DNA from 3 places in the Bradyrhizobium sp. P3_C3 genome. Region 2 is predicted to be linked to each of the others. Evidence: predicted binding sites of a transcription regulator. Region 2 holds the regulator's gene; each other region holds the start of a gene.
The links. The regulator HrcA, encoded in region 2, represses chaperone genes, less so after heat shock. The targets are predictions, from matches to a motif close to GTTAGCACTCNCNNNNNGNGAGTGCTAAC.
Positions count from the first base shown of each region.

Region 1: a site for HrcA is predicted at 7,393-7,421, ahead of AC1DW2_RS20625 (co-chaperone GroES). Genes of this name have one in related genera too.
Region 3: a site for HrcA is predicted at 5,684-5,712, ahead of AC1DW2_RS02120 (co-chaperone GroES). Genes of this name have one in related genera too.

Region 1 is NZ_JBFUGY010000017.1:63,425-72,952, reverse strand. Features, by position in the region: gene AC1DW2_RS20650 (ABC transporter ATP-binding protein/permease) at 1-1,151, opposite strand, end outside; gene AC1DW2_RS20645 (L-lactate permease) at 1,459-3,123, shown strand; gene AC1DW2_RS20640 (META domain-containing protein) at 3,366-3,764, shown strand; gene AC1DW2_RS20635 (hypothetical protein) at 3,911-5,122, opposite strand; gene groL (chaperonin GroEL) at 5,266-6,897, opposite strand; gene AC1DW2_RS20625 (co-chaperone GroES) at 7,006-7,302, opposite strand; gene AC1DW2_RS20620 (hypothetical protein) at 7,632-8,153, shown strand; gene AC1DW2_RS20615 (protein phosphatase CheZ) at 8,412-9,191, opposite strand; gene AC1DW2_RS20610 (L,D-transpeptidase) at 9,506-9,528, shown strand, end outside.
Region 2 is NZ_JBFUGY010000031.1:25,285-34,812, forward strand. Features, by position in the region: gene dnaK (molecular chaperone DnaK) at 1-1,263, opposite strand, end outside; gene AC1DW2_RS29365 (hypothetical protein) at 1,659-2,600, shown strand; gene pncA (bifunctional nicotinamidase/pyrazinamidase) at 2,726-3,448, shown strand; gene grpE (nucleotide exchange factor GrpE) at 3,588-4,193, opposite strand; gene hrcA (heat-inducible transcriptional repressor HrcA) at 4,290-5,378, opposite strand; gene rph (ribonuclease PH) at 5,547-6,260, shown strand; gene rdgB (RdgB/HAM1 family non-canonical purine NTP pyrophosphatase) at 6,272-6,907, shown strand; gene hemW (radical SAM family heme chaperone HemW) at 6,894-8,048, shown strand; gene AC1DW2_RS29400 (penicillin-binding protein activator) at 8,150-9,385, opposite strand.
Region 3 is NZ_JBFUGY010000001.1:380,818-390,345, forward strand. Features, by position in the region: gene AC1DW2_RS02090 (SDR family oxidoreductase) at 1-628, shown strand, start outside; gene AC1DW2_RS02095 (hypothetical protein) at 913-1,524, shown strand; gene AC1DW2_RS02100 (MFS transporter) at 1,597-2,835, opposite strand; gene AC1DW2_RS02105 (NupC/NupG family nucleoside CNT transporter) at 2,995-4,245, shown strand; gene AC1DW2_RS02110 (cupin domain-containing protein) at 4,389-4,928, opposite strand; gene AC1DW2_RS02115 (usg protein) at 5,089-5,376, opposite strand; gene AC1DW2_RS02120 (co-chaperone GroES) at 5,755-6,069, shown strand; gene groL (chaperonin GroEL) at 6,114-7,754, shown strand; gene AC1DW2_RS02130 (SEL1-like repeat protein) at 7,935-8,552, shown strand; gene lepB (signal peptidase I) at 8,649-9,395, opposite strand.

The sequences.
Region 1 (9,528 bases), on a different contig from region 2:
GGCGCACCGTTCGGTAGCTTCACGAGCAGCTGCTTGAGCGCAATCGCCGTCGTGATGCCGGATGGTGCAAGGCCGATGGTCGGCTCATGCGTCGGCGGGTGTGCGGCCGAGGCCACCGACATCTCGAAGCCGTCGAGACGGGCGACGATCGCGCGCCATTCCGCCAGCGCCCGGTAGGCCACCACGAAGAACGACAGCGCACCCTGGACGCTCGAGAAGGCCGATGCCGTCTGCATCATGTCGCCGAGCTGGATCTTCTTGGCGAAGAAGGCTGGCGCCACCAGCACGTAGGGAAAGATCACGGCAGCCTGCTGATAGCTCGCCGTGAACGCGGTGAGGCGCTTGGTCCGGCTCATGATGGCGTACCAGTTGCCGATCACGAAGCCAAAGCGACGGAAGAGACCGCCGCGTTCGGCACCCTCGCCCTTGAGCAGCGCGATCTGCTCGGAATTCTCGCGGACGCGGACGAGGTTGAAGCGGAAGTCGGCCTCATAGCGCTGTTGCTCGAAATTGAGATTGACCAGCGGGGCGCCGATCCAGTGCGTCAACGCGGTGCCGAAGATCGCGTAGATCAGCGCGCCCCAGCACAGGTAGCCGGGGATCATGAGATCGGTGCCGAACAGGTGCAGCGGCGCGGCGTTGGACAGGCCCCAGAGGATGATCACGAAGGAGAACAGCGTCACGATCGACGAGAGCAGGCCCAGTCCGATCGTCAGGGTCTGCTCGACGAAGTTCTTGACGTCGTCGGTGATGCGCTGGTCCGGGTTGTCGGCCGCATCGCCCTTGAGCTGCATGCGGTAATGCGTCGAGCCGTCGAGCCATTCGCGGAGATAGTGTTGGGTGAGCCACTGCCGCCAGCGGATCTGGAGCCACTGGTTCAGGTACAGCTTGTAGACCGCCAGCGCGATCGCCGTGAAGGCGAGGCCGATGAAGATCCAGATCTGCGTGACGAAGGCGTCCCAGTCGCTGTTCTGGAGCGCGCTGTAGAACCGGTTCTGCCACTGGTTCACCAGCACGTCGATCGCGACCAGCGCCAGCTCGATCGCGATCACGGCGGCGAGCAGGCCGCGGCCGACCCACTTGTCCTCCGATCGGAAATAGGGGGCGGCGATTCGCCAGACGATCGCGAGCGTGGCGCTGATGTTCTTCACAGAGCTCTGTCTCCTGAGGGGATGTGCACAACGCCCATAGGCCAAATGGCTGTGGCAACGGCAGAAAGCGCTTAGACTAAAGTCGCAAGTTCAGCAATTTGCGTTGGCTTGTCGCAGCTTGCAACCCTAGCATGGGTACAACGGCGCGGGGCGGGGGCCTCCGGGACTTCGCGGGCTTGTGAGCGGACGGGAACCGCCGCACCCGCGAGGAATTCGCGTCCAGCTCGGGGGTTATCGCTTCCAGCGTCAAGCAGGTTCGGCTGTCCACGCGGGCCGCCTGCCGCAACAGGCGTGGGGGAGGAAGACCATGTGGAATCAAGTCTATGACCCGCTGCACAGCCCGGTGCTGTCGACGATCGCGGCGGCAATACCCGTCGTCACGCTGCTGATCCTGATCGCGAGCGGTCGCGTCCAGGCCCATATTGCTGCAATCATCGCCGTGATCGTGGCCAACCTGATCACGATCTTCGTGTTCACCATGCCGGCGAACATGTCGATCCGCGCCTCGATCCTCGGCATCGTGACCGGCTTCTTCCCGATCGGCTGGATCGTTCTCAACGTCATCTTCCTCTACCAGGTGACGGTCACCACCGGGCGCTTCGAGCTGCTCAAGCGCGCGGTCGGCGGCGTCACCGAGGACCGGCGGCTGCAATTGCTGCTGATCGCGTTCTCCTTCGGCGCGTTCTTCGAGGGAGCCTCGGGCTTCGGCACGCCGGTCGCCATCACGGGCGCCGTGCTGATCGGGCTCGGCTTCTCGCCGCTCGCGGCCTCCGGCCTGTCGCTGATCGCCAATACCGCGCCGGTCGCTTTTGGCGCGCTGGGCACGCCGATCCAGGGTCTTGCCTCGGTCACCGGGCTTGATCCCTACATCCTCGGCGCGATGGTCGGACGGCAGTTGCCGATCTTCTCTCTGATCGTGCCGTTCTGGGTGGTGTGGGCGTTTGCGGGTTGGAAGGGCATGAAGGACGTCTGGCCGGCGATCCTCGTCACCGGCGTGTCGTTCGCGGTCCCGCAATTCGTGATCTCGAACTTCATCAATCCCTGGATCGTCGACATCGGGGCGTCGCTGATCTCGATGGGCGCGCTGATCCTGTTCCTGAAGGTCTGGCAACCCAGGCAGCTCTGGTTGTCGCCGGCGCTGCGCGGGAACGATGAATCGGCCTCCACCATGGCCGCGGCCAAGCCGCTCGACAAGACGCCGCTGACGCAGAGCGAGCTGTTCAGCGCGCTGCTGCCGTGGATCATCGTCTGCATCGTGATGCTGGTCTGGGGCAATGGCGGCTTCAAGACCTGGGCGAACTCGATCTTCACCTGGAACTATCCCGTTCCCGAGCTGCATCAGATGATCAACAAGATGCCGCCGGTCGCGCCAGGGCCGACCAAAGAGAGCGCGGTGTTCGGCTTCACCTACCTGTCCTTCACCGGCACGGGCATGCTGATCGCGGCGATTATCTCAGGCTTCCTGATGGGTGTCGGTCCCGGCAGGCTGCTGATCCAATACGGCCGCACCATACGGCTCTGCGCGATCTCGCTGATCACGATCTCGGCGATGCTCGCAATCGGCACGCTGACGCGGCTCTCCGGCGTCGACGCAACGCTCGGCCTCGCCTTTGCCGCAACCGGCGTGCTCTATCCCTTCTTCGGCACGCTGCTCGGCTGGCTCGGCGTGGCGCTGACGGGGTCGGACACTGCCTCCAACGTGCTGTTCGGAAACCTCCAGAAGATCACGTCCGAGCAGCTCGGCCTGTCGCCGATCCTGATGGCCGCGGCCAACTCGTCCGGCGGCGTGATGGGCAAGATGATCGACGCGCAATCGATCGTGGTCGCCTCCACTGCCACCAACTGGTACGGCCATGAAGGCACGATCCTGCGCTTCGTGTTCTGGCACTCGATCGTGCTGGCCTCTCTGGTCGGCCTGTTCGTGACGTTGCAGGCCTATGTCTGGCCGTTCACGGCGATGGTGCTGAAGTAGCAGGCCACGCCTCGCTTCAACGCAAATCCCCGCAGGGCTTCGCCGCCTTGCGGGGATTTTTGCATCTAAAGCACTATCCGGAAAAGTGCGAAGCGGTCTTCCGAAAAGATCATGCTCAAACAACAACCTGAAGCGCGATGACGATTCGTCCCAATCTCATCGCGCTTTAGCGTCCGCGAACCTTCTCAACGGCGCCGCCGTCTTATAGAAGGTGCCGCAAATCAGGTCGGTCGAGAGGTCTCATGGTTTCGCTCAAGCAGATGGCGTGTTTGGCGGTTGCAATGCTCGCGATGTCCACGCTCGCGCGTGCCGAGGACGGTTTTCCGTTCGGTACCGAGATGACGCTGGAGGCCCTGCCGCAGCCGGGCTCGAAGCGGATTCCGAACATCGAGATCGGCGACAATGGCGAAGTCGTGCTGGAGCTCTGGTGCAAGGGTGGCAAGGGCCAGTTCTCGGTCGCCGGCAACACGGTGATCTTCGTCCCCGGCCAGATCCAGGATCGTTCCTGTCCGCCGGCCAGGGCGCAGGCCGACGACGAACTCGTCGCAGCGCTGGGCAGCGTCGAGACCTGGAAGCGTCAGGGCGACGTACTGACGCTGATCGGCCCCAAGCCGCTGCGCTTCAGAACGACGGGGAATTAGCTCTCGTGTCCCGGACGCGCTGCAGCGTGCAACGCTGCTGCGCAGAGCCGGGACCCAGACTCGATCGGCGACGTCGCTTGCGGCCTCTGGGCTCTGGCTCAGCAGCGCATCACTGACGTGCTGCGCTGCGTCCGGGGCACGAGAGCCTACTTCCACACCGACTTGTCGGCGTCCCAGCGCTGGCCCTTCAGCTCTTTCACGAGCGCTTCGACCGAGCCGTTATCGTCGGGCTGATCGCCTTCCTCGTCGGCCGAAGCGTCATCCGAGAGATTGAGCTTGGCGCCGCTGCTCTCATCGGCGGTCGTGGTCGAGGGGCTGCCGATCCAGAGCATCAGTTTGTCGGTCGTGCCGGGCTTGTCGGGCGAGATCAGGCCTGCAACCTCGATCGTGTCGGTGAGCTCGAGTGCCGGAAAATCCTGGTTCGGCCGCTTGAAGACGAGCTTGAGCTTGCCGGTGGCCGGGTTGAAGCTGTGCGAGACCTGCTTTGCCGCAAGCGTCCGGCTCATCACGCCGGCGACGGCTGAGGCGAGCTTGTCCCGGCTGATCTTGTCGCCGTCGCGCCAGTCGGCCGCGGGAAAGCGGATGGTGCGATCCATCTCGGTCATGCCCGCGGTCCAGCCCGCCGCGGTGACGCCGGGCATCGCCTTGAACTTCGCCAGCAGCGCGCCGGCGCGTTCCGGATCGACCGACATGTTGATGGTCTGCTCGCCGGCGCGCAGCGCGTCGCAGCCGACGGTCAGGCTCGCCAGTGTCACCTCGACGTCCTGGCCCTTCAGGCTCTTCAGGAACTCGGTCGCCGCATCCAGCTTGACCTTGACCGCGATCGCTTCCGGCGAGACGTCGGTGAAATCCTTCGGCTGCGGCGTGATGCCGTCGTCGGAGGTCTGGTTGTCCTGAAATTCCTTCTCGCTGAGATCGGAATTGTCGGGCGAGGTGACCTCGGTCACGGTCTGGCCGATCGCGATCTGGCCGCGGAACTCGAACGTGTCGCCGGACTGTTTGCGCAGCAGCTTGACGGTGACGGGCGCCTTCTCGCCGAGGCTCTGCGTCGTGCCCGTCAGGTTCTGGCCCGCGACCTGGAGATTGACGACGAAGCGGTCCTTGCGGTCGGAATTTTTTGCGACGGGATAGCAGACGTCGAGCACGGCCGCCGTCACGGTCTTGCCCTGCCGCGTCTCCTTCAGGATCACGTCGGCATTGCCGTCCATCAGGCCGTCGATCGAGGTGAAATAGCGTGTCTCGGTTCCGCCCGGCGCCGTGGCCTTCGGCGACAGCTTCATCTGGGCCGATGCGACATCGGGCGAGACGGCAAGCAGGGCCGCCAAAAGGGCTGTCGAACAAACCAGAAGCGCACGCATCGATGAATCCTCGCGCAATCGAATCGGCGCGCCACCGTAGTGGGTTTTGGCCGCCGGTTGAATTGGAAAGCAGAAGGGGCAGGGTCGGCAAAAAAGAAGGCCGCCCGGAGGCGGCCTTCGCAACATTGTAACGGAACGGAGGCTTAGAAGCCGCCCATGCCGCCGCCGCCCGGCATGGCGGGCGGAGCTTCCTTCTTCGGCGTTTCGGCGACCATGGCCTCGGTGGTCACCAGCAGGCCGGCCACGGACGAGGCGTCCTGCAGCGCGGTGCGGACCACCTTGGCGGGATCGATGATGCCCTTCTCGACCATGTCGACATAGTCCTCGTTCTGGGCGTCGAAGCCGAAGGTCTCGGACTTGTTCTCCAGGATCTTGCCGACGACGATCGAGCCTTCCACGCCCGCGTTCTCGGAGATCTGGCGGATCGGGGCTTCCAGCGCCTTCAGCACGATGTTGATACCGGCCTGGACGTCGGCATTGGCGTTGGTGAGACGGCCCACCGCCTTCTTGGCGCGCAGCAACGCGACGCCGCCGCCGGGGACGATGCCTTCCTGCACCGCGGCGCGGGTGGCGTTGAGCGCGTCCTCGACGCGGTCCTTCTTCTCCTTGACCTCGATCTCGGTCGCGCCGCCGACGCGGATCACCGCGACGCCGCCGGCGAGCTTGGCGAGGCGCTCCTGGAGCTTCTCACGGTCGTAGTCTGAGGTGGTCTCCTCGATCTGGGCCTTGATCTGGCCGACGCGGGCCTCGATCTCCGGCTTCTTGCCGGCGCCCTTGACGATCGTGGTGTTCTCCTTGTCGATCACGACCTTGCCGGCACGACCGAGCATCTTCACCGTGACGTTCTCGAGCTTCATGCCGAGGTCCTCGGAGATGAGCTGGYCGCCGGTGAGGATCGCGAGGTCCTCGAGCATGGCCTTGCGGCGGTCGCCGAAGCCCGGCGCCTTGACGGCGGCGACCTTCAGGCCGCCACGGAGGCGGTTGACGACCAGGGTGGCCAGCGCCTCGCCCTCGACGTCCTCGGCGATGATGACGAGCGGCTTGCCCGACTGCACCACGGCTTCCAGCACCGGCAGCATGGCCTGAAGGCCGGACAGCTTCTTCTCGTGCAGGAGGATGTAGGCGTCCTCGAGCTCGGCGGTCATCTTCTCGGCGTTGGTGACGAAGTAGGGCGACAGATAGCCGCGGTCGAACTTCATGCCCTCGACGATATCGACCTCGGTGTCGAGCGACTTGTTCTCCTCGACGGTGATGACGCCCTCGTTGCCGACCTTCTGCATCGCCTGGGCGATCATCTTGCCGATGGCGGCATCGCCGTTGGCCGAGATGGTGCCGACCTGGGCGACCTCGGAGGAGGCGGCGACCGGCTTGGCGCGCTTTTCAATGTCCTTGATCACCGCTGCAACCGCGATGTCGATGCCGCGCTTGAGGTCCATCGGGTTCATGCCGGCGGCAACCGCCTTGGCGCCTTCGCGCACGATGGCCTGGGCCAGCACGGTCGCGGTGGTGGTGCCGTCGCCGGCGAGGTCGTTGGTCTTGGAGGCGACCTCACGCAGCATCTGGGCGCCCATGTTCTCGAACTTGTCCTCGAGCTCGATCTCCTTGGCGACGGTGACGCCGTCCTTGGTGATGCGGGGCGCGCCGAAGCTCTTCTCGATGACGACGTTGCGGCCCTTCGGACCGAGCGTCACCTTGACGGCGTTGGCGAGAATGTCGACGCCGCGCAGCATGCGTTCGCGCGCGTCTCCGGAAAACTTGACGTCTTTGGCAGCCATTTCTTCAATCCCTCGTGTTTCGTGATGTGTTTGCCGCTTGCGGAATGACCGAATGCCCGGATCGCGCGATCCGGGCATGACATTCAGCGGCTGTTCAGGCTGACGGCCTTAGGCCATGACGCCCATGATGTCCGACTCCTTCATGATCAGGAGCTCTTCGTTGTCGATCTTGACCTCGGTGCCCGACCACTTGCCGAACAGCACGCGGTCGCCGACCTTGAGGTCGATCGGGATCAGCTTGCCGGCCTCGTCGCGGCCGCCGGGGCCGACGGCGACGACCTCGCCCTGGGACGGCTTTTCCTTGGCGGTGTCCGGAATGATGATGCCGCCCTTGGTCTTTTCCTCGGCGTCGATACGTTTGACCACGACACGGTCATGCAGCGGACGAAATTTGGATTTAGCCATGACGTTTCCCTTTGGAGGCTCGCTTCGGAAGGAATGGAAGTGGGTAGGGGCGGCGTCCGTCCACCCTCTTGCCGAGGATCGAACGGCGCGCTTAGCAATCGGGCTTTCCGAGTGCTAATAGTGCGCCCGGAAATATGGCTTGGCCGCGATCCTGTCAAGCAAGGGTGGTTAAGCGATTGGTGAGGCGGATATAGGATCGTGTCTAGAGAAACTTATTGGTCGCGCTGGCGTATAAAGGACGTCATTGCTCCGACAGCGGTTTTGCGCTTGGCTGCAGGAGGGATGYGGTCGGGGTCTCATTTGGGGGACGGTTTGCTCGGGGGAATGTCATGATCAGGTCAGCTCACGCACGCACGGTTGCCAATCTGGCGGCCGCCTCTTGCCTGGCGCTGCTGCTTGGCGCCTGCGGCGGCGGTATGAGCCTGCCGTCGTTCTCGTCGTCTTCGCCGCCGCCCGAGGCCGAGCCCGGCACCGGCCCGGAAATGCCGGCGAGCATCCGCGCCGACGAGATCGTCGGCCGCTGGGGTCTCGCCTCGTTCCAGAACCCGGCCGACCGCGCCCGCACCGAGGCCGCGGCCCGGGCGCAGTGCAAGAATCCCTACGTGATCACCGCCGGTTCCTCCGGCGGCGTGATCATGCATCTCGCCGACCAGGCGACGCCGCAGGAGCTGCGGCTGAAGGGCTCGCCCAGCGGCAAGAACTACATCGGCCCGGCGGGTCCCACCCCCGGCGAGCAGGACCGCGAGATCGTCTCCTTCGACGGCCGCGTCCTGATCACCCGCTTCATCGACAAGGACGCCGCCACCCGTTACGGCAACATGGTCTACGTCCGCTGCGCGCCAAGGGCGTAGTCTCTCCTTCGTCATGCCCCGGCTTGCCGCCTTCGCTGAAGCTTCGGCGAGCCGAGCGCTCGTCTGGGCCTCGGCGTAGCCTTGGCGGAGCCGGGACCGGGGCATCCAGTACGCCGCGGCCTCTCGGCTCAATCACCGCCGCCTCTGGAATAATGGATCGCCCGGTCAAGGCCGGGCGATGACAGTGGAGGGGATGGCCCCACAAACAAAAACGCCGGCTCTCGCCGGCGTTTTGTTTTTCCGTAATGCCGCGCCCGATCAGTCGAACAGCGCGTCGATGTCGTCCTGCGAGGCGTGGCCGACGTCGCCGGCGAGCTTGGGGCCGTTGAGGAGCTTTTCGTCGTCGCTGCGGGTGTCGGCCGGCGCGGGCACATGAGCCTTGATCGCGTCGACGCCGCCCCAGATCTCCATCATCGCATTGATATGCTGCTCGATGAACTTCATCGTGGTCATGACCTTGCTGATGCGCTGGCCGGTCAGGTCCTGGAAGTTGCAGGCTTCGAAGATCGAGATGACGCGTTCCTGGATGTCGTCGGCGAGCCGCTTCTGCTGGTCGGCCGATTGCACCTTGGACATCGCGCTAGCCGCCTGGTCGATCGATTCGGCGGCTTCGAGGATCTGCTGGGTCGCCTGCTCGGTGCCGCCGACGACCGCGCCGAGCTCGCCATTGACCTTGGCCATCTCGCCGCCGTCGAAGCTCTTGCCGTGCAGCGTCGCGATCTCGCGCTTGGTGCGGTCGATGGCGTCGTGGATGAGGTCGAGCTCGACCTTCAGCTTCTCGCACTGCTCGATCTGCGCCCGGTAAGTATCGAGCATGGTACGAGCTTCAGAGAGCTCGTGGGCGGTGGAAGCGTCGATCGCCGCCATGGCCGCGCTGCCGGACAAGGGCACGGTGCCCTTCGCCATCTGTGCGCGGATCGCACGCAGCTCCGCCATGATCTCGCTATGCATCGGCGCAGCCTCCTCAATCATTTCGGGGCTGGGCATCTCGCCGACAATAGCCTCCTCGACACGAAAACGTTTGCGGTGAATAGCCATCAGGAACTCCCCCCACCTCACTCACGCGTCTTTGTAGACAGAAGCAATTTAACACGAGGTTCACAGCGGGAACTGTTGCGCGGCCACACGCGACGGCGCGAAAAGAAGCGATTAACCATGGGCCTGCGGCGTTCATGGAAAATAAACGCTGATCGCCAAATTGCACCCTCGCTCGCGACGTGGTGAATCGAAACGGCTGATACGTTTACCAAACAAAACGGCTTTTGCTCTTTATTGACCACGTCGCGGTCGCCGGTCAGCCATCGGCTCTGCACGACGCATGGGATCTAGACGAAACAGTACAGAGTACGTCGATGTTCAAGAAAATGTCTGTCGC
Region 2 (9,528 bases):
GAACACCTGGCTCTTCTTGGTCGGGATCGTGGTGTTGCGGTCGATGATGCGGGTGAACACGCCGCCCAGCGTCTCGATGCCCAGCGACAGCGGGGTCACGTCGAGCAGCAGCACGTCCTTGACGTCGCCCTGGAGCACGCCGGCCTGGATCGCGGCACCGATCGCCACGACTTCGTCCGGGTTGACGCCCTTGTGCGGCTCCTTGCCGAACAGCTGCTTCACGACTTCCTGGACCTTCGGCATGCGCGACATGCCGCCGACCAGAACGACTTCGCCGATCTCACCGGCGGTGACGCCGGCGTCCTTCAGCGCCTTGCGGCAGGGCTCGACCGTCTTCTGGACGAGGTCGTCGACCAGCGCCTCGAACTTGGCGCGGGTGAGCTTCATCGTCAGATGCTTGGGGCCGGTCTGGTCCGCGGTGATGAAGGGCAGGTTGATCTCGGTCTGCGTCGTCGACGACAGCTCGATCTTGGCCTTTTCAGCGGCTTCCTTCAGGCGCTGCAACGCGAGCTTGTCGTTGCGCAGGTTGATGCCCTGCTCCTTCTGGAACTCGTCGGCCAGATAACCCACGAGGCGCATGTCGAAGTCTTCGCCGCCGAGGAAGGTGTCGCCGTTGGTCGACTTCACCTCGAACACGCCGTCGCCGATTTCGAGAATGGAGATATCGAACGTGCCGCCGCCGAGATCGTACACGGCGATCGTGCCGGTCTTGGTCTTGTCCAGACCATAGGCGAGCGCGGCCGCGGTCGGCTCGTTGATGATGCGCAGCACTTCAAGGCCCGCGATCTTGCCGGCGTCCTTGGTCGCCTGGCGCTGGGCGTCGTTGAAGTAAGCGGGAACGGTGATGACGGCCTGGTCGACCTTCTGGCCGAGATGGGCTTCCGCGGTCTCCTTCATCTTCTGCAGGATGAACGCAGACACCTGCGAGGGCGAGTAGGTCTGGCCGTCGGCCTCGACCCAGGCGTCGCCGTTGGAAGCCTTCACGATCTTGTACGGAACGAGCTTCTTGTCCTTCTCGACCATCGGGTCGTCGTAGCGGCGGCCGATGAGGCGCTTCACTGCGAAGAACGTACGCTCGGGATTGGTAACGGCCTGGCGCTTGGCAGGCTGGCCGACGAGGCGCTCACCGTCGTCCGTCACGGCGACGATCGAAGGCGTCGTGCGCATGCCTTCGGAATTCTCGATGACTTTGGCGTTCTTGCCATCCATCACGGCGACGCACGAATTCGTGGTGCCGAGGTCGATCCCAATGACCTTTCCCATGGTCCTGATATCCTTGTTTTTGCGGCAGGTTGGCTGGGCCCAAGAGGCACCCGCTCCAAACCCCCTAAGATCAAACATCCGCGATATTGCGATGGTTGACGCTCATATAGGAGGGGGGGAGGGGCCCGCAAGGACCGAACGCAAGTTTCGGCCATGAAAACATTGGGTTTTGGAAGATCATATCCGGGCTCAACCGCCCTTGCGGGTGATGAATTATTAACAGGTTCAGGCGTCAGCCGGCCCCCGCCACCGTGATCTGCCCCGCCCTGTTACCGGCGGGCCAAACCCGTTAAAAGGCGGGCGGCCGGACCGCCGCCATCAAGGCGGCTTTGCGCGACAAAGCGGCCCAATGGCCGACCATCGAACGGCCTCAATGTGAACCAATCAGAGTGCCCATGAAGCTCATTCGCCCCCTCGCCGCGCTCGCCGTCCTCGTCGCCACAGCGCTTCCGGCCCTGGCGGCCGATGCCGTTTTCCCGCCCGGCTTGCGCCTCGGCATGGTGCCGCTGGTCGGCCTGAGCACGGCCAAGACGTTTCCGGGCTTCGAGAGCGAGGACGGCAACGTCAAGGTGCTGATCACCGAGCTGCCGCCGGCGGCCTATGGCGAGGTCGTGAGCGCCTTCAATTCCAATCCCGCCGGCACCGCCGGCGTCAAGCAGGACAAGCTCGAGACCCCCGCGGGTCTTGCCTATTTCACCATGGAAAGCGGCAAGGCCGGCGAGACGCCGGTGAAGCGCTACTCGATGATCGTCCCGGGCGCCGGTTTCTCCGGCTATGTCGCGGTGCAGATCCCGGAGAACGCAACCAAGATCTACACCGACGAGGCGGTGCGGCAGATGTTTGCGAGCGCCGTCACCCGCAAGCAGGTCTCGGCCGAAGAGCAGATCGGGCTGATGCCGTTCAAGATCACCGATCTCGCCGATTTCAAGGACATCCGCACCCTGGCGCCGGGCTCCAGCATCATCCTGGCCGACGGCAATGAGAGCTCGGGCTATGAATCCAAGCCGTTCATGATCCTCGGCCTGATCGGCGCCACCCCGCAGCAGGCCGACGATCGCGCCCGCTTTGCCCAGGAGGCCGCGCTCCAGATCCCCGGCGTGCGCGAATCCCGCGTCACCATGTCGGAGCCGATCCGCATCAACGGCCAGCAGGGTTTCGAGACCCGGATCGACGGCGTCAGCGGCAAGGACAAGACGCCCGTGACCGTGGTGCAGTGGATCCGCTTCTCAAGCGGCGGCGCCTCGCTGCGCATCATCGCCAGCGCCCCGCGCGACCAGTGGTCGGCCGCCTTCACCCGCTTCCGCGCCGTGCGCGACGGCATCCAGCCCAAGGGTTAGTCTCAAGGGTTAGTCCAAGGGTTAGCCCAAGCGCTGGACAGAACCGGCTGCATTTTCGGGCTTCTGTTCGTATACGAACGGAACTAGGCTTCCTTCCATTGGATCATCCTGGAGGGAGGCGAACGATGCTTGATCGACGACAAATCCTCGCGGCGCTTGGGACAAGCGCTCTCGTAGCCCTTGCTCCAACCGCGCTCCTTGCGGCCGCATCGATCAAGCCGGACGATGCCTCCGCGCTGCTCGTGATCGACGTGCAAAACTGCTTCCTGCCCGGCGGCAGCCTCGCCGTGAAGGAAGGCGAGCAGGTCGTTCCCGTCATCAACAAGATGGCGAAAGCCTTTGCGAACGTGGTGATGACCCAGGACTGGCACACGCCAGGCCACATCTCATTTGCGTCAGTGCACTCCGGCAAGAAGCCGTTTGAGACCGTCGATCTTCCCTACGGCAAGCAGGTGCTGTGGCCCGACCATTGCGTGCAGGGTACCGATGGCGCCGCGCTGTCGAAGGACCTCGCGATCCCGCATGCCGAGCTCATCATCCGCAAGGGTTTTCACAAGGACGTCGACAGCTATTCGGCCTTCCTGGAAGCCGACGGCAAGACCTCGACAGGCCTCGCCGGTTACCTGAAGGGCCGCAAGATCAAGCGCGTCTTCGTCGCCGGCCTCGCGACCGACTTCTGCGTCGCCTGGACCGCGCTCGATGCGCGCAAGGCGGGCTTCGAGGTCTATGTGGTGGAAGACGCCTGCCGCGGCATCGACACGCAGGGTTCGCTCGCAAAAGCCTGGGCCGACATGGCCAAGGCCGGCGTGAAGCGGATTCAGTCCGCGGATATCGCGGTGAGCGCGTAAGGCACGCACATCGGCCAGACCCTCATGGTGAGGAGGCGCGTCAGCGCCGTCTCGAACCATGCAGGCCGAGCTGCGAGGGCCGGGCCTTCATCCTTCGAGACGCGCGCGAGCGCGCTCCTCAGGATGAGGATCACGCCGCTCAGTTAACTTCGTTGCTGTTCGCAGCCGGCGCAGCCTTCGTGCCGCCCTTGGCGACACCGACCAGCGCCGGGCGCAGCACGCGCTCGCCGATGGTGTAGCCGGCCTGCATGACCTGCACGACGGTGCCCGCAGGCACCGACGCATCCGGCACCTCGTACATCGCCTGCTGGAAGTTCGGGTCGAACTTCTGGCCCTGCGGATCGAACTTCTTGACGCCGTGCTTTTCCAGCGCGTTGAGCAGCGAGCGCTCGGTGAGCTCGACGCCCTCGATTAGCGAGGTCAGGCCGGGATCGGCCGCGGCACGGGCCTCGGCCGGAACGGCATCGAGCGCACGCTGGAGATTGTCGGCGATGTCGAGCACGTCGCGGGCGAAGCCGGTGATGCCGTAGAGGCGGGCATCGGCGACCTCCTTGGTGGTGCGCTTGCGCAGATTTTCCATCTCGGCCAGCGTCCGCAGCATGCGGTCGCGCGCCTCGGCGGCTTCCTTCTGCAACAGCTCGACCGAGCCGGGCTCCGGATCGTCGGGCATGATGTAGGGTTTTGACACCACGGGCTCATCGGTCGGTGGGGTCGTGTCGTCGGGCTGCCGGTCTCGATCGGTCATCGGCTCTCTTCTCGAACTCGTCTCAAGGGATTGTTGGCCCGGATATCGTGCCTAAGCTCACGAAAATCAAGCGCCCGTGATCGGAGGAAACGCCGGTCAGCCCCCCAAGAGGCGGCTGACGATGCGCGCGGCGTAGTCCACGGTCGGGATTACGCGGGCATAATTCAGCCGCGTCGGCCCGATCACGCCCAAAACACCGACGATGTGGCCGGCGGCATCCCGATAGGGCGAGATGATGGTGGAGGAGCCTGACAAGGAAAACAGTTTGTTCTCCGAACCGATAAAGATCCGCACGCCCTCGGCGGTCTCGGCGCGTCCCAGAAGGTCGATCACGCCGCGCTTGGTCTCGAGATCGTCGAACAGCAGGCGAACGCGCTCCAGATCCTCCAGCGCGTGCAGATCCTCGAGCAGGTTGGCGTGGCCGCGAACGATCAGCTGGCGGTCCTCGTTCTCGCCGCCGGACCAGCTCGCAATGCCGGCCGAAATCACCTTCTGCGTCAGTTGATCGAGCTCGGCACGGGCTTCGCCGAGCGCGGTTTCGAGCTCGAGCCGCGCCTCGGCCAGCGTGCGGCCGCGAATCCGCGCATTGAGGAAATTACCGGCTTCGGTGAGCGCCGAGGAGGGAACTCCGGGCGGCAGCGACAACACGCGGTTTTCGACCTGACCGTCCTCGCCGACCAGGATCACCAGGGCTTTTTCGGGTTCCAGCCGGACGAATTCGATGTGTTTCAGCCGCGCATTGGATTTCGGGGTCAGCACGACCGCTGCGGCGCGGGTGAGACCGGACAGCCGCGTCAGCGCCTCCGACAGCGCCGCCTCGACCGATTGGGCGTGACCCACCGACGTCAACTGGCTCTGGATCGACTGCCGCTCGGCGTCATTGAGGTCGCCGACCTGCATCAGGGCGTCGACGAAGAAGCGTAAGCCCAGTTCCGTCGGCAAACGGCCGGCGGAGGTGTGGGGCGCATAGATCAGGCCGAGCTGTTCCAGGTCGGCCATGACGTTGCGGACCGAGGCCGGGGACAGCGGCATCGCGATCAGCCGCGAAATATTGCGCGAGCCGACCGGCTCGCCGGTCGCGAGATAGCTTTCGACAATTTGACGAAAGATGTCGCGGGAGCGCTCGTTGAGCTGGGCGAGGCCTGCGCGCGGCGCGATCAGATGGATCGGATCGTGATGGGCCACGGACGGTAACTCCTCTCAGACGCTTATAATTTGTCCATCCCGGAGGGTTCTGACAAGCGTGGCGTTTGCGGGGTGGAAAACCCGGGGTGAAAAAGCCTTGCCGCCCACCCTCACCCCACCTACAAGCACCGCGAATAGCCCTTTTCCGAGAGTTTTGGAGGATTTCCCATGCGGCCAAGCCGCCGTGCGCCCGACGAATTGCGCCCCGTGACGCTGGAGCGCGGCGTGGTCAAATATGCGGAAGGCTCCTGCCTGGTGAAATTCGGCGACACCCATGTGCTGGTCACCGCCACGCTGGAAGACCGCCTGCCGCCGTGGCTGAAGGGCCAGGGCCGCGGCTGGGTCACCGCCGAATACGGCATGCTGCCGCGCGCGACCTCCGAACGCACCCGCCGCGAGGCCTCCGCGGGCAAGCAAAGCGGCCGTACCGTCGAGATTCAGCGCCTGATAGGCCGCTCGCTTCGTACCATCGTCGATCTCGAAGCGCTCGGTGAGCGCCAGATCACGGTCGATTGCGACGTGCTCCAGGCCGACGGCGGCACGCGCACGGCCTCGATCACCGGCGCCTGGGTCGCGCTCGCCGATTGCATCAACTGGATGAAGGCGCGCAACATGATCAAGGCCAAGGTGCTGCGCGACAACGTCGCCGCGATCTCCTGCGGCATCTACAACGGCACGCCCGTGCTCGACCTCGACTATGCCGAGGATTCGGAGGCCCAGACCGACGCCAATTTCGTCCTGACCGGCGATGGCCGCATCATCGAGGTGCAGGGCACCGCGGAACGCGAACCGTTCACACAAGACGAATTCCTCGCGCTGATGGCGCTGGCCCAGAAGGGTATCGCGCGGCTCGTGGACTTGCAGAAACTGGCTGTCGCGTAGTCAATAGGCCCATGCACCGCCGAATCACCGGAAAGCTCGTCATCGCGACCCACAATCCCGGCAAGCTCGCCGAGATGAAGGAGTTGCTCGCGCCTTGCGGCATCGAGGCGGTGTCGGCCGGTGAGCTCGGCCTGCCCGAGCCCGACGAGACCGGCAACGATTTCCGCAGCAATGCCGCGATCAAGGCGATCGCGGCGGCGCAGGCGACCAAGCTTCCCTCCTTCGCCGACGATTCCGGCATCGTGGTCGACGCGCTCGATGGCGCGCCCGGCATCTACAGCGCGCGCTGGGCCGGACCGTCAAAAGATTTCGCTGCCGCGATGGCGCAGATCGAGCGCCTGTTGCAGGAGCGCGGCGCCGCCACGCCCGACAAGCGCACCGCTCATTTCGTTTCCGCGCTCTGCGTCGCCTGGCCCGACGATCATCTCGAAGAGGTCGAGGCGCGCGTCGACGGCAGCTTGGTCTGGCCGCCGCGCGGCACGGCCGGCTTCGGTTATGATCCGATGTTCCTGCCTAATGGCCACGATCGCACGTTCGGCGAGATGACCAGCATCGAGAAGCACGGCCTGCCGCCGCTCGGCCTCGGCCTGTCGCATCGCGCCCGCGCCTTCGTGAAACTGGCGGAGATCTGCCTTGAGCCGCGCTAAGCAAGCTTTCGGCGTCTATGTGCACTGGCCGTTCTGCCTGTCGAAGTGCCCCTATTGCGACTTCAACAGCCACGTCCGCCACGCCGCGATCGACGAGACGCGCTTCGCTTCAGCTTTCGCGCGTGAAATCGAAACGACCGCACAGCGTGCGCCCGGGCGTGAAGTCACCTCGATCTTCCTCGGCGGCGGCACGCCGTCGCTGATGCAGCCCGCAACCGTCGGCGCGGTGCTCGATGCCATCGGCAAGCATTGGCACGTCGCCAGCGATGTCGAAGTGACGCTGGAAGCAAACCCGACCAGCGTCGAAGCCACGCGCTTTGCCGGCTATCGCGCCGCCGGCGTCAACCGCGTCTCGCTCGGCGTGCAGGCTCTCGACGATGCCTCGCTGAAAGCGCTGGGCCGCATGCACAGCGCCCGCGAGGCGCTCGATGCCGTCGCGATCGCGCGCCGCTCGTTCGACCGTTATTCGTTCGACCTGATCTACGCCCGCCCCGACCAGACGCCGGCGATGTGGGCCGACGAGCTGCGCCTCGCGATCGATGAAGCGGCCGAGCATCTGTCGCTCTATCAATTGACGATCGAGGAAGGCACGCCGTTCTTCGGCCTGCACCAGGCCGGCAAATTGAAGACGCCGGACGAAGCGGTCGCGCGCGCGCTCTACGACGTGACGCAGGAGACCTGCGACAAGCTCGGCCTGCCCGCCTACGAGATTTCAAATCACGCGCGGCGCGGCGCCGAGTGCCGGCACAATCTGGTGTACTGGCGCGGCGATGAATATGCCGGCATCGGCCCCGGCGCACACGGCCGCCTCGATATCGACGGGATCAGGCACGCCACCGCCACCGAGAAGCGTCCCGAGGCCTGGTTGATGCGGGTCGAGACCAACGGCCACGGCAACGTCACCGACGATCTCCTCAACAGCGAGGAGCGCGCCGACGAATTTTTGCTGATGGGGCTCCGCCTCGCCGAGGGCATCGACCCCGAGCGCTACAGCGCGCTGTCGGGCCGACCGCTCGATCCCAAGCGCATCGCGCTGTTGCGCGAAGAAGGTGCGATCATCGTCGATGCGACGGGGCGCCTGCGCGTGACCAGCAGCGGCTTCCCGGTGCTGGACGCCGTGGTCGCGGATCTCGCCGCGTAGCGAGCTGCCGTAGCCCGGATGGAGCGCAGCGTAATCCGGGACGCTTTCGCCACTCGGATAGAACCCGGATTGCGCTGCGCTCCATCCGGGCTACGAAGCCATCAAGCCCCAAAACTCTTCGGCGAGCCCGCGACCGCCACACCGCCACCCGTCGTCACCTTCATCACGGCGAGGCCGCGCTCGTTGGTCCCATCGGCGCGGAAGCGGAACAGGCCGTCGATGCCGGCGAAGCCGGAAGGGTTGGTGAGCACGTCCGGCGAGAAGCGCGTCGGGCCTTGCGTGCGCGCGAGCGCGGCGACGAGGGCGACCGCGTCATAGGCGAGCGTCGCGGTGCGGATCGGCTCGGCGCCGTATTTGGTGCGGTAGCGGCCGGAGAAGGCGCGGAAGCCGGCCGGGTCCGGCGCGGCGTAGAGACCGCCTTGCAAGTTCGAATTGGCATAGACACGCGGACTGTCCCACAGGCCGGTGCCGAGCAGCTGGATGTTGCGCAAATTCGCGCCCGCGGCCGTCATCGCATCGGCCACCGCGACGACGGCATCGCCGTCATCGGCGATGAACAGCGCATCCGCGCTGCCGAGCTGCTGCGCCACGGTGCGTGCCGGCGTCGCGCGATCGGCGCCGTATTTCTCGAAGGCGACAATGCGGCCGCCGCGCCGCGGCACCGCCGCCTTCACCGCGGCCTCGACGACATTTCCATAGGCGTTGTCGGGCACCAGCACGGCGACCGAGCGCTTTCCGATGCTCGCGGAATATTCGACGATGCGGTTGACGTCGGACTCCGGCAGGAAGCTCAGCAGAAAGACGCCGCGGCCGGCAATGCTGGAATCGGTCGAGAACGCGATCACCGAGATGCCGCGCGTACGCGCGACCTGCGCCACCGCCGGCACCGACTGCGCGAACAGCGGGCCCAGGATGATCTCGGCGCCTTCGTCGACCGCCTGCTGCGCGCCCGCCTGCGCGCCTTGCGGACTGCCGTTGTCGTCCTTGATCAGGAGCTGGATGTTGGGATTCTGGAACTCGGCCAGTGCCATCTCGGCGGCGTTGCGCATCGACTGCGCGGCGAGGCCGGCATTGCCGGCGGCCGAGAGCGGCAGGATCACGGCAACCTTCACGCCGCCGCTGCCGGCGGTGGTGGCCTGTTGCGGCGGGCCGGCCGGCTGAGCCGGGGCCGGGGAGGAGCTGCTGAACGGGTTGGAAAACTGGCTGAGACTCTGCTGCACGCCGGCGCAGGCCGACAGCAAGGGGGCGCCGAGCAACAGGCCGAGTGCGCTCCGCCGGGTCGCCCCCGATAATCGGGAGCCCTGAACGGGAGATTTAGGATCGCGCGGGCCCAGCATCACAACTTCTCTTCTGACCGACCGTCGGCCGGCCGGTCACAACATTCTTTCCACGACACAAGCCGCGGATTCAGGCATATTGTCGGCAAATAGTTAACTAAAACAAAAGGATAATGACCACTTAACGCGGCCACACCTCAAGC
Region 3 (9,528 bases), on a different contig from region 2:
GACCGCAAAGCTCGGCCCCGCAGGCAAGAGCCTGTGCGTCACCGCGGACATGACCAAGCCGGACTCCATTGCCGCGCTGTTCGACAAGGTGAAGGCGACCTACGGCCGGCTCGACGTGCTGTTCAACAATGCCGGCATGGGCGCGCCGGCGGTGAACTTCGAGGATCTCAGCCTCGAGCAGTGGCAGGCGGTGGTGAACACCAACCTCACCGGCCCGTTCCTGTGCACCCAGCACGCCTTCCGCATCATGAAGGACCAGAGCCCGCGCGGCGGCCGCATCATCAACAACGGCTCGATCTCGGCGCACGCGCCGCGTCCGTTCTCGGCGGCCTACACCTCGACCAAGCATGCCATCACGGGCCTCACCAAGGCCTCCAACCTCGACGGCCGCATGTACGACATCGCGGTCGGCCAGGTCGACATCGGCAATGCCGCCACGCCCATGACCGATCGCATGGTCAACGGCCCCGGCGTGCTGCAGCCCGACGGCACCACCAAGCACGAGCCGCGCATGGACGCCAAGGCGGTCGGCGACGCCGTCGCCTACATGGCCGGCCTGCCGCTCGATGCCAACGTGCTGACGATGACCGTCATGGCCACCAAGATGCCGTTTGTCGGACGGGGCTGAAGACCTCTCTTCCCTCTCCTCGCTTGCGGGGAGAGGGCCTGACTCAAAAAACTGAAAAACAACCCCATGCACAGTAGGCGTCAAGGCGCCGCGAAGTCTCCCCGCAAGCGGGTGAGACGGAATAAGTCCTGGCCCCGCCTCGACAATCGTCCTTACACGCGCGCAGAGCCGGGAAACAGCGAGAAAGCATGTCACAATCCCGAACTAAGGTATGAGCCACCTAGGGTAGAGCCATAATCCCGGCCATTACCCGGCGGCTCCGCAAATCGTTCGGAACGGTACAAATGGGTTTGGACATATATCATCTTCACATCGACGATGACGTCACTGATTTTCCTGTCATCATCGACGTCGAGCAGGCTCAACTTCAGAAGATCGTTCAATTCAGCCGCAAGAAAACAAATCAGTATATCGACTTTGAGCGGCTTCTTTCCGATCACGGATTCTCCGCGCGAGACTACTATCAAGCCCTTCATCAACGGGAGCTGTCAGGGATCGGAAAATTCTCCGACAGCTTTTATTTCTGCCCCACAGGCGAATCGGATCCGATGAACCCGACCCAGACGGGTCTATACTTTACCGACAAGAGAAGCTTTTTCGCGCCGAAGCCGCAACTGCCGCCAAATGTCTTGAAGAGATTGAAGACCTTCAAGATCAAGCAGTATCCGATGATCGATAGATTGGAGGATGTCGTCTACACCAAACAGATCGGGTATCAAAGAAACGCCGTCGCTGACGCCTTTTTCAACGAATTTCTCCCGGACGGGATGTTCGTTGAAAAGTCGTACGCGCAGAGAATATTCGAACTAACGATTGCTGAGGCACAGCAGGATTTCCGAACCAGCTTTCTCGACAACTGGGACGACCAACGCAGTCTCGTCGTGGTCTCCTGGTGAGAGACCACGCCTCCACGGTAGCAGTCTGGATTGCTTCGCTGCGCTCGCAATGACGGATGATAGAGCGGAGCCCTACTCCAAGCTCTCCACCTGCCGCAGCGCCGGAAACAGCTTCATCCACAGCAGCGCGACCGCGACGGTGCAGACGCCGCCGAGCACGGCCGCAGGCATCGCGCCGAGCAGCGCGGCTGCGACGCCGCTCTCGAACTGGCCGAGCTGGTTGGAGGCGTTGATGAAGAGGAAGTTCACCGCGCCGACCCGGCCGCGCATCTCGTCGGGGGTTGAGAGCTGCACCAGCGAGAAGCGGATCACGACGCTGATCGTGTCGGCGGCGCCCAGAACCGCGAGCGACAACACCGACAGCCACATCCACGACGACAGCGCGAACACGACCGTGGCGACGCCGAACACGATCACAGCCTGGAACATGCGCAGGCCCACATGCCGCGAGATGGCGTGACGCGCGAGCACCATGGTCATCAGCAGCGCACCGACCGCGGGCGCGGCGCGCAAGATCCCGAGCCCCATCGGGCCGGTCTGGAGGATGTCGCGGGCATAGATCGGCAACAGCGCGGTGACGCCGCCGAACAGCACGGCAAACAGATCGAGCGAGATGGTGCCGAGGATCGCCGGATTGCTGCGGATGAAGCGGACGCCGGCGAAGATGTTGTCGGCGTCCGTCCCCTCCTTGGAGACCGCCTGCGGGCGCGGCCGGATGAAGCCAGTCAAAATCATCCCGAGAATCCAGAACAGCAGCATCACGGCATAGGCAAGATGCGGCGCGACCGCATAGGCAAAGCCGCCGAGCGCCGGACCCGTGATGGTCGCGACCTGCCCCGCGCCGCTCGCGACTGCGGTTGCGCGCTGGAGCGATCCCTGCGGCGCGATCAGCGGCAAGAGAGCCGCAGTGGTCGGGCTCTCGAAGGCGCCGGCAATGCCGAGCACGAAGGTCGCGATGAAGATCTGCACCTCGCTGACCAGGCCGAGATAGGTGATGATTGCGAGATAGAGCGCGGTGGCGGCTTCCACGAGCTGGCAGAGCTGGACCACGCGCTTGCGCTCGAAACGGTCGGCGGCGTGGCCGGCGACGAACACCAGAAGCGCGGTGGGCAGGAACTGCACGAGGCCGACCATGCCGAGATCGAAGGCCGAGCCGGTGAGATCATAGATCTGCCAGCCGATCGCGACCGCCGCGATCTGGCTGGAAAAGCGCGACAGGCTGCGCGAAAGCAGGAAGAACAGGAATGCGCGGTGGGAGAGAAGTGCGCGGGCGGTGACCGGCGGATTCGAGGATATCGGCTGCTCTGTCATCGCCTCTTGGGTCACGCTTGGACCGTCCGCCCCCTGATTTCGACCCGCCCCGCGTGGCTGACGCAGGCCTGCTTGTCAACAGCGGGCGGCTCCGGCGGCCTTCCGGCATTGCGTTTGCAACGCACGCGCGGCCATAATCATTGAGGGTTTGGGGACATCATGCTTCGGCTGCAATCGGCACTCGGCGTTTTCGCATTGCTATTGATCGCCTGGGTGCTGAGCGAGAATCGCCGCGCGGCCTCGGCTCGCCAAGCAGCGATCGGGCTTGTCGCAACCTTCGTCACCGCGGTCGTGCTCCTGAAGGTGCCCGTCGTCGCGCGCGCCTTCGGCGCCATCAACGACGCGGTCGGCGCGATCTCGGCGGCCTCGCGCGCCGGCTCCTCCTTCGTGTTCGGCTATGTCGGAGGCGGTCCCCTGCCCTTCGATCTGAAGGTGCCGGGCGCCGATTTCATCCTGGCGTTCCAGGCGCTGCCGATCGTGCTGGTCATGAGCGTGCTGACGACGCTCTTGTTCTACTGGCGCGTGCTGCCGCCGGTCGTGCGCGGCATGGCCTGGCTGCTGGAGCGGACGCTGGGCGTCGGCGGCGCGGTCGGGCTCTCGACCGCGGCCAACATCTTCCTCGGCATGGTCGAGGCGCCGCTGTTCGTGCGGCCCTATCTGGCGCAGATGACCCGCAGCGAATTGTTCCTGGTAATGACCGGCGGCATGGCCGGCATCGCCGGCACGGTGCTGGTGCTCTATGCGACGCTGCTGGCGCCGCTCATTCCCGATGCCGCCGCGCATTTCGTCATCGCCTCCGTGCTGGGCGCGCCGGCCGCGATCCTCGTCAGCCTGATCATGGTGCCGGAGACGTCAGACAAGCGCACCGGCGGCGCGCTGGAGGATCCTGAGATGGACGTCTCCGGCCCGATGGATGCGATCGTCAAGGGGACGAGCGCGGGGATCGAACTGCTGATCAACATCGTCGCCATGCTGCTGGTGCTGGTGGCACTGGTCTATCTCGTCAATGCCGTCCTCGGACTGCTGCCCAATATCGGCGGCGCCGCGATCTCGCTGCAACGCCTGCTCGGCGTCGTGATGGCGCCGGTGTGCTGGCTGATGGGATTGCCCTGGGACCAGGCGGTGACCGCCGGCAGCCTGATGGGCACCAAGACCGTGCTCAACGAGCTGATCGCCTATGTCGACTTCTCGAAACTGCCGCCCGATACGCTCGATCCGCGCTCGCGCCTGATCATGCTCTACGCAATGTGCGGCTTCGCCAATTTCGCCAGCCTCGGCATCATGATCGGCGGCTTAGGGGTGATGGCGCCGGAGCGGCGCGAGGAGATCAACGCGCTCGGGCTGAAATCGATCGTCTCGGGAACGCTGACGACGTGCCTGATGGGCGCGGTCGTGGGGGTGTTGAGTTAGGCTCTCTCCACCCGTCATTGCGAGCGAAGCGAAGCAATCCAGACCGTCTCCGCGGAAAGATTTCTGGATTGCTTCGTCGCCAGCGCAAAATTGCTTCGCAATTTTGTCGCGGGCTCCTCGCAATGACGGCGGAAAGACCGCGCCTACGCCTTCAACTCCACCGTCCTGAACTCCGCCGGCAGGATCACCTCCAGCAGCTCCACGTCATCCGAATAATCCAGGATCATGTGCTTGATCTTCGGCGGCTGGGTCCAGGCGCTGCCTTCCTTCATCAAGGTCTCGCCCTGGCCGTCCATGTAGGTCTTCACCCAGCCCTTGAGCACGTAGACCATCTGGAATTCGACGTCGTGGAAGTGCAGCTTCGACACCTCGTTCGGATCGCAGGGGCCTTGCAGGCGGATCACGTGGGCTTGCGCGAGGCCGTGGCTGGCTTCGGCGATGCCGAGGTCGCGATACTTGGCGTAGACGCGCAGGCCGTCGGCCTTGAAGTCTTCCTCGCGGTGATGGCTGATGGCGATGCGCTGCTTGGGACGAGCGGGCTTTTTCGGAGCGGCCTTCGCCGGTGTCGTGCGCGCCTTTGCCTTCACCGCCTTGCGCGCCGAGGATCGTGCCACGGCCTTGGCTCCGCTCCGCTTCTTCACCGCGGCCTGGGCTGCACTGCGCGATTTTGTTTTCTTGGCCATGGGCCGCCTCCCTGTTGTTATAGGCGGAGGCTAGCACAGAACGAGATATCGTAGGGTGGGCAAAGCGAAAGCGTGCCCACCATTGCCAGATGCAATCGTGGAGAGATGGTAGGCACGGCGCGAGCGCGCCTTTGCCCACTCTACGATGCCGGCGCGCTGTTCAATGCAGCCGGAACACGCCATCCACGGCGCGCAGCTCGGCCGGCTTGATCAGCTTGGAATGCGCGACGGTCACCGAATGGAGCGGACCGTCGAGCTTCTCCTGCCAGAACGCCAGGAAATCCTTCAGCGCCGGAAATTTCGGAAACATGTCGTAGTTCTGCCAGACGTAGGTCTGGAGAAGCGAGGGATGATCGGGCATCCGATAGAGAATTTGCGCCGTCGTCAGCCCGTAACCCAAAAGCTGTTTCCGGAAATCTTCGGAAACGCCCCCACTCCGCAAGCCCATGCCAACCTCCTTTGCAGGAGCGCATTCAAGGGGCGGCTTGGTCGGTGTGCGCCTTACGAGCCACCCGGTACTGATGCGCTCACATGAGAGAAATGTGACGCAAACTGACAATCCATCTCAAGCCTAAAAGTTTAACAAGCTGTTGAAATTCAATGCTTTAGCAGCAGAGGCGGCTCCGTGCTAATACGGTCACCGGGCGGGTTAACGATGGTAAAGAGATTCTGGCACCCGGGCCTTCAGAGTGCCGATTTTTCTGCTAGAAGCCCTTGCCCCCGCAAAATTCCTGTCCTATTTCAGCCTCGCCTGTGCTAGCACTCGCGGGCACAGACTGCTAACGCCAAAAAATTCCCATACCGTGCAACTACTTAGGAGGACTGCATGAAATTCCGTCCGCTTCACGACCGCGTCGTGGTCAAGCGTATCGACGCAGAAGAGAAGACCGCCGGCGGCATCATCATTCCCGACACTGCCAAGGAAAAGCCCTCGCAGGGCGAAGTCGTCGCCGTCGGCCCCGGTGGCCGCGACGAAGCTGGCAAGCTGATCCCGATCGACCTGAAGGTCGGCGACCGCGTGCTGTTCGGCAAGTGGTCCGGCACTGAAGTCAAGATCGACAACGTCGACCTGCTGATCATGAAGGAAAGCGACATCATGGGCGTCCTCGACGTCCCCGCTTCCAAGAAGAAGGCGGCCTAAGAGCCCCCTCTCCCCACCAGCTAAACACCTAAGGAAAAATCCAGATGTCAGCTAAAGAAGTCAAATTCGGCGTCGATGCACGCGACAAGATGCTGCGTGGCGTCGACATCCTCGCCAACGCCGTCAAGGTGACGCTCGGCCCCAAGGGCCGCAACGTCGTCCTCGACAAGTCGTTCGGCGCTCCCCGCATCACCAAGGACGGCGTCACCGTCGCCAAGGAGATCGAGCTCGACGACAAGTTCGAGAACATGGGCGCGCAGATGGTGCGCGAAGTCGCCTCCAAGTCGGCTGACGCGGCCGGCGATGGCACCACCACCGCAACCGTGCTCGCGGCTGCGATCGTTCGTGAAGGCGCAAAGTCGGTTGCCGCCGGCATGAACCCGATGGACCTGAAGCGTGGTATCGACCTGGCCGTGGAAGCCGTGGTCGCCGACCTCGTCAAGAACTCCAAGAAGGTCACCTCGAACGACGAGATCGCCCAGGTCGGCACCATCTCCGCCAACGGCGATGCCGAAATCGGCAAGTTCCTCTCCGACGCCATGAAGAAGGTCGGCAACGAGGGTGTCATCACCGTCGAGGAAGCCAAGTCGCTCGAGACCGAGCTCGACGTCGTCGAGGGCATGCAGTTCGACCGCGGCTACATCTCGCCCTACTTCGTCACCAACGCCGACAAGATGCGCGTTGAGATGGACGACGCCTACATCCTCATCAACGAGAAGAAGCTCTCCTCGCTGAACGAGCTGCTGCCGCTGCTCGAGGCCGTGGTGCAGACCGGCAAGCCGCTGGTCATCGTCGCCGAGGACGTCGAAGGCGAAGCGCTTGCGACCCTCGTCGTGAACCGTCTGCGCGGTGGTCTGAAGGTCGCGGCCGTCAAGGCTCCGGGCTTCGGCGATCGCCGTAAGGCCATGCTGCAGGACATCGCGATCCTGACCGGCGGCCAGGCGATCTCGGAAGATCTCGGCATCAAGCTCGAGAACGTCACGCTCAACATGCTCGGTCGCGCCAAGAAGGTGATGATCGACAAGGAGAACACCACGATCGTCAACGGCGCCGGCAAGAAGGCCGACATCGAGGCGCGCGTGGCCCAGATCAAGGCGCAGATCGAGGAGACCACCTCGGACTACGACCGTGAGAAGCTCCAGGAGCGTCTCGCCAAGCTCGCAGGCGGCGTCGCGGTGATCCGCGTCGGCGGCGCGACCGAGGTCGAGGTGAAGGAGCGCAAGGATCGCGTTGATGACGCGATGCATGCGACCCGCGCGGCGGTCGAGGAAGGCATCGTCCCGGGCGGCGGCGTCGCCCTGCTCCGTGCCTCCGAGCAGCTCAAGGGTCTGCGCACCAAGAACGACGACCAGAAGACCGGCGTCGAGATCGTGCGCAAGGCGCTGTCGGCTCCCGCTCGCCAGATCGCGATCAACGCCGGTGAAGACGGTTCGGTGATCGTCGGCAAGATCCTGGAGAACAAGACCTACGCTTACGGCTTCGACTCCCAGACCGGCGAGTACGTCAACCTGGTCACCAAGGGCATCATCGACCCGACCAAGGTGGTCCGTACCGCGATCCAGAACGCAGCCTCGGTTGCCGCGCTCCTGATCACCACGGAAGCCATGGTTGCCGAGCTGCCCAAGAAGGGCGGCGCCGGTCCGGCGATGCCCCCGGGCGGCGGCATGGGCGGCATGGACTTCTGATCCAGCCGTTCAGATACGATACGGAATGCGAAACCCCGGCAGCGATGCCGGGGTTTTTGTTTTGGGGCGGCGCCCCGATGCAACGCCTTGTGGCGACCTGCGAGCGCACCTACAATTCAAAGGTGTATCCTTCGGATCACTAATGCTGCAGGATCCCGTGGAGCCCTGACGAGAATTGCAATGCCGCACCGCAAGATACGTCCGCTGCTGGCAGCCCTTGTCATCATCTCCGCTGCGGGCCTTTCCGCGCCGACGCCCCTAGACGCGGCGGACAACAATGACGCGATTGGGAAGATGGAAGGGACATGGCCGGATTGGCTTCCGCGAGCCGAGCAATGCCCCGCTGACTCCATGCCGGCGAACGCGGGCGCACCTGCTTTTTCGATCGAAGGATGCTCGGCTGCGGCGGAGCAGTGCCTTGATCGCTGTCGGGCGGGCAACGCGAGCGACTGCTACGCAGCCGCACTCGTCGTCCAGCGGATGATCAAGACCGGGCCGCTCTCCGATGCGCTGTTTCTGAGGGCCTGCAAGCTCGGCGTTGCTTCAGGCTGTACGAACGTTGCCGCCAGCATGGAAGACAGCGGCGACTATGCCTGTCCCAATCGGACGTATGAACTGGCATGCGGCCGAGACGATCCCTGGGCATGCACGATGATGGGATTTCACTTGATCAAAGGTATCGGCGTCGAAAAGAACAACGACCGGGCGCGGCGTTTCTTGGCGAAATCCTGCCGCTTTGGCGACACGGACGAAGCCTGCGCAAACGCGAAGGCCTTTCTGAAAGAGATTGGCGACTGAAGGGCTCGGCCCGACGACCTTCGGGAAACGAACCTTGCGGACGAATGAATTCCGGGCTCGGCGCTACGCGCCGCCCCGGAATGACGGCGGCGCCCCTCACCACACCTTCCCCAGCCGCTCCATGTGCGGCTCGCCGTCTTCGTCGAGCGACCAGATGATCCGCGTCACCTTGCCGATGAGATTGTCCATCGGGATGAAACCCATCACTGACATCAGCCGGCTGTCGGACGAGTTGTCGCGGTTGTCGCCGAGCGCGAAGAAATGGCCGGGGGGCACTGTGAAGACGTCCGTGTTGTCGAGATAACCGTTGTCGACGCAGTCGTAGGTTATGTAGGACGCGCCGCTCGGCAGCGTCTCGCGCCAGCGCTTGACCTTCGCGCCATCATCGGTGCCGCAGGCAGAACCCGCGGGCACCTCCTTCAGAGGGACGCGCGTCACGGGGCGATCGTTCAGGATGAGTTGCCCCTTCCGCATCTGGATGCGGTCGCCTGGCAACCCGACCACGCGCTTGACATAGTCGGCCGAAGTCCCCTTCGACGAGCGGAATACGACGACGTCGCCGTGTTCCGGATCGGCGGCCCGGAAGCGGCCCGAGATCCATGACGGCGCGAACGGAAAGGAATAGCGGCCGTAGCCATAGGCATATTTTGCGGCGAAGACGTAGTCGCCGACGACCAGCGTCGGGGTCATCGAGCCGGAAGGAATGTTGAACGGCTGATACAGGAAGAAGCGAAACAGGAACGGCGGCGACCACAGCACCGGGATCAACAGGATCAGGACGACGATCGCTTTCCATTCCCGCGGCCGGGCCGTAGGGCCGATCGTTTGCTGAAGAGTGGTCATTCGCTTGCCATGATCGAGATTGTGGTCGTCACCGTGAGATTACGCAACCTTCGCGCGCGTGCAATACCCACTCATGGTTTGGTCGCACAGGCGCGCGCACGCGTTCATCGCAAGCGTCGACAATGAACATGTG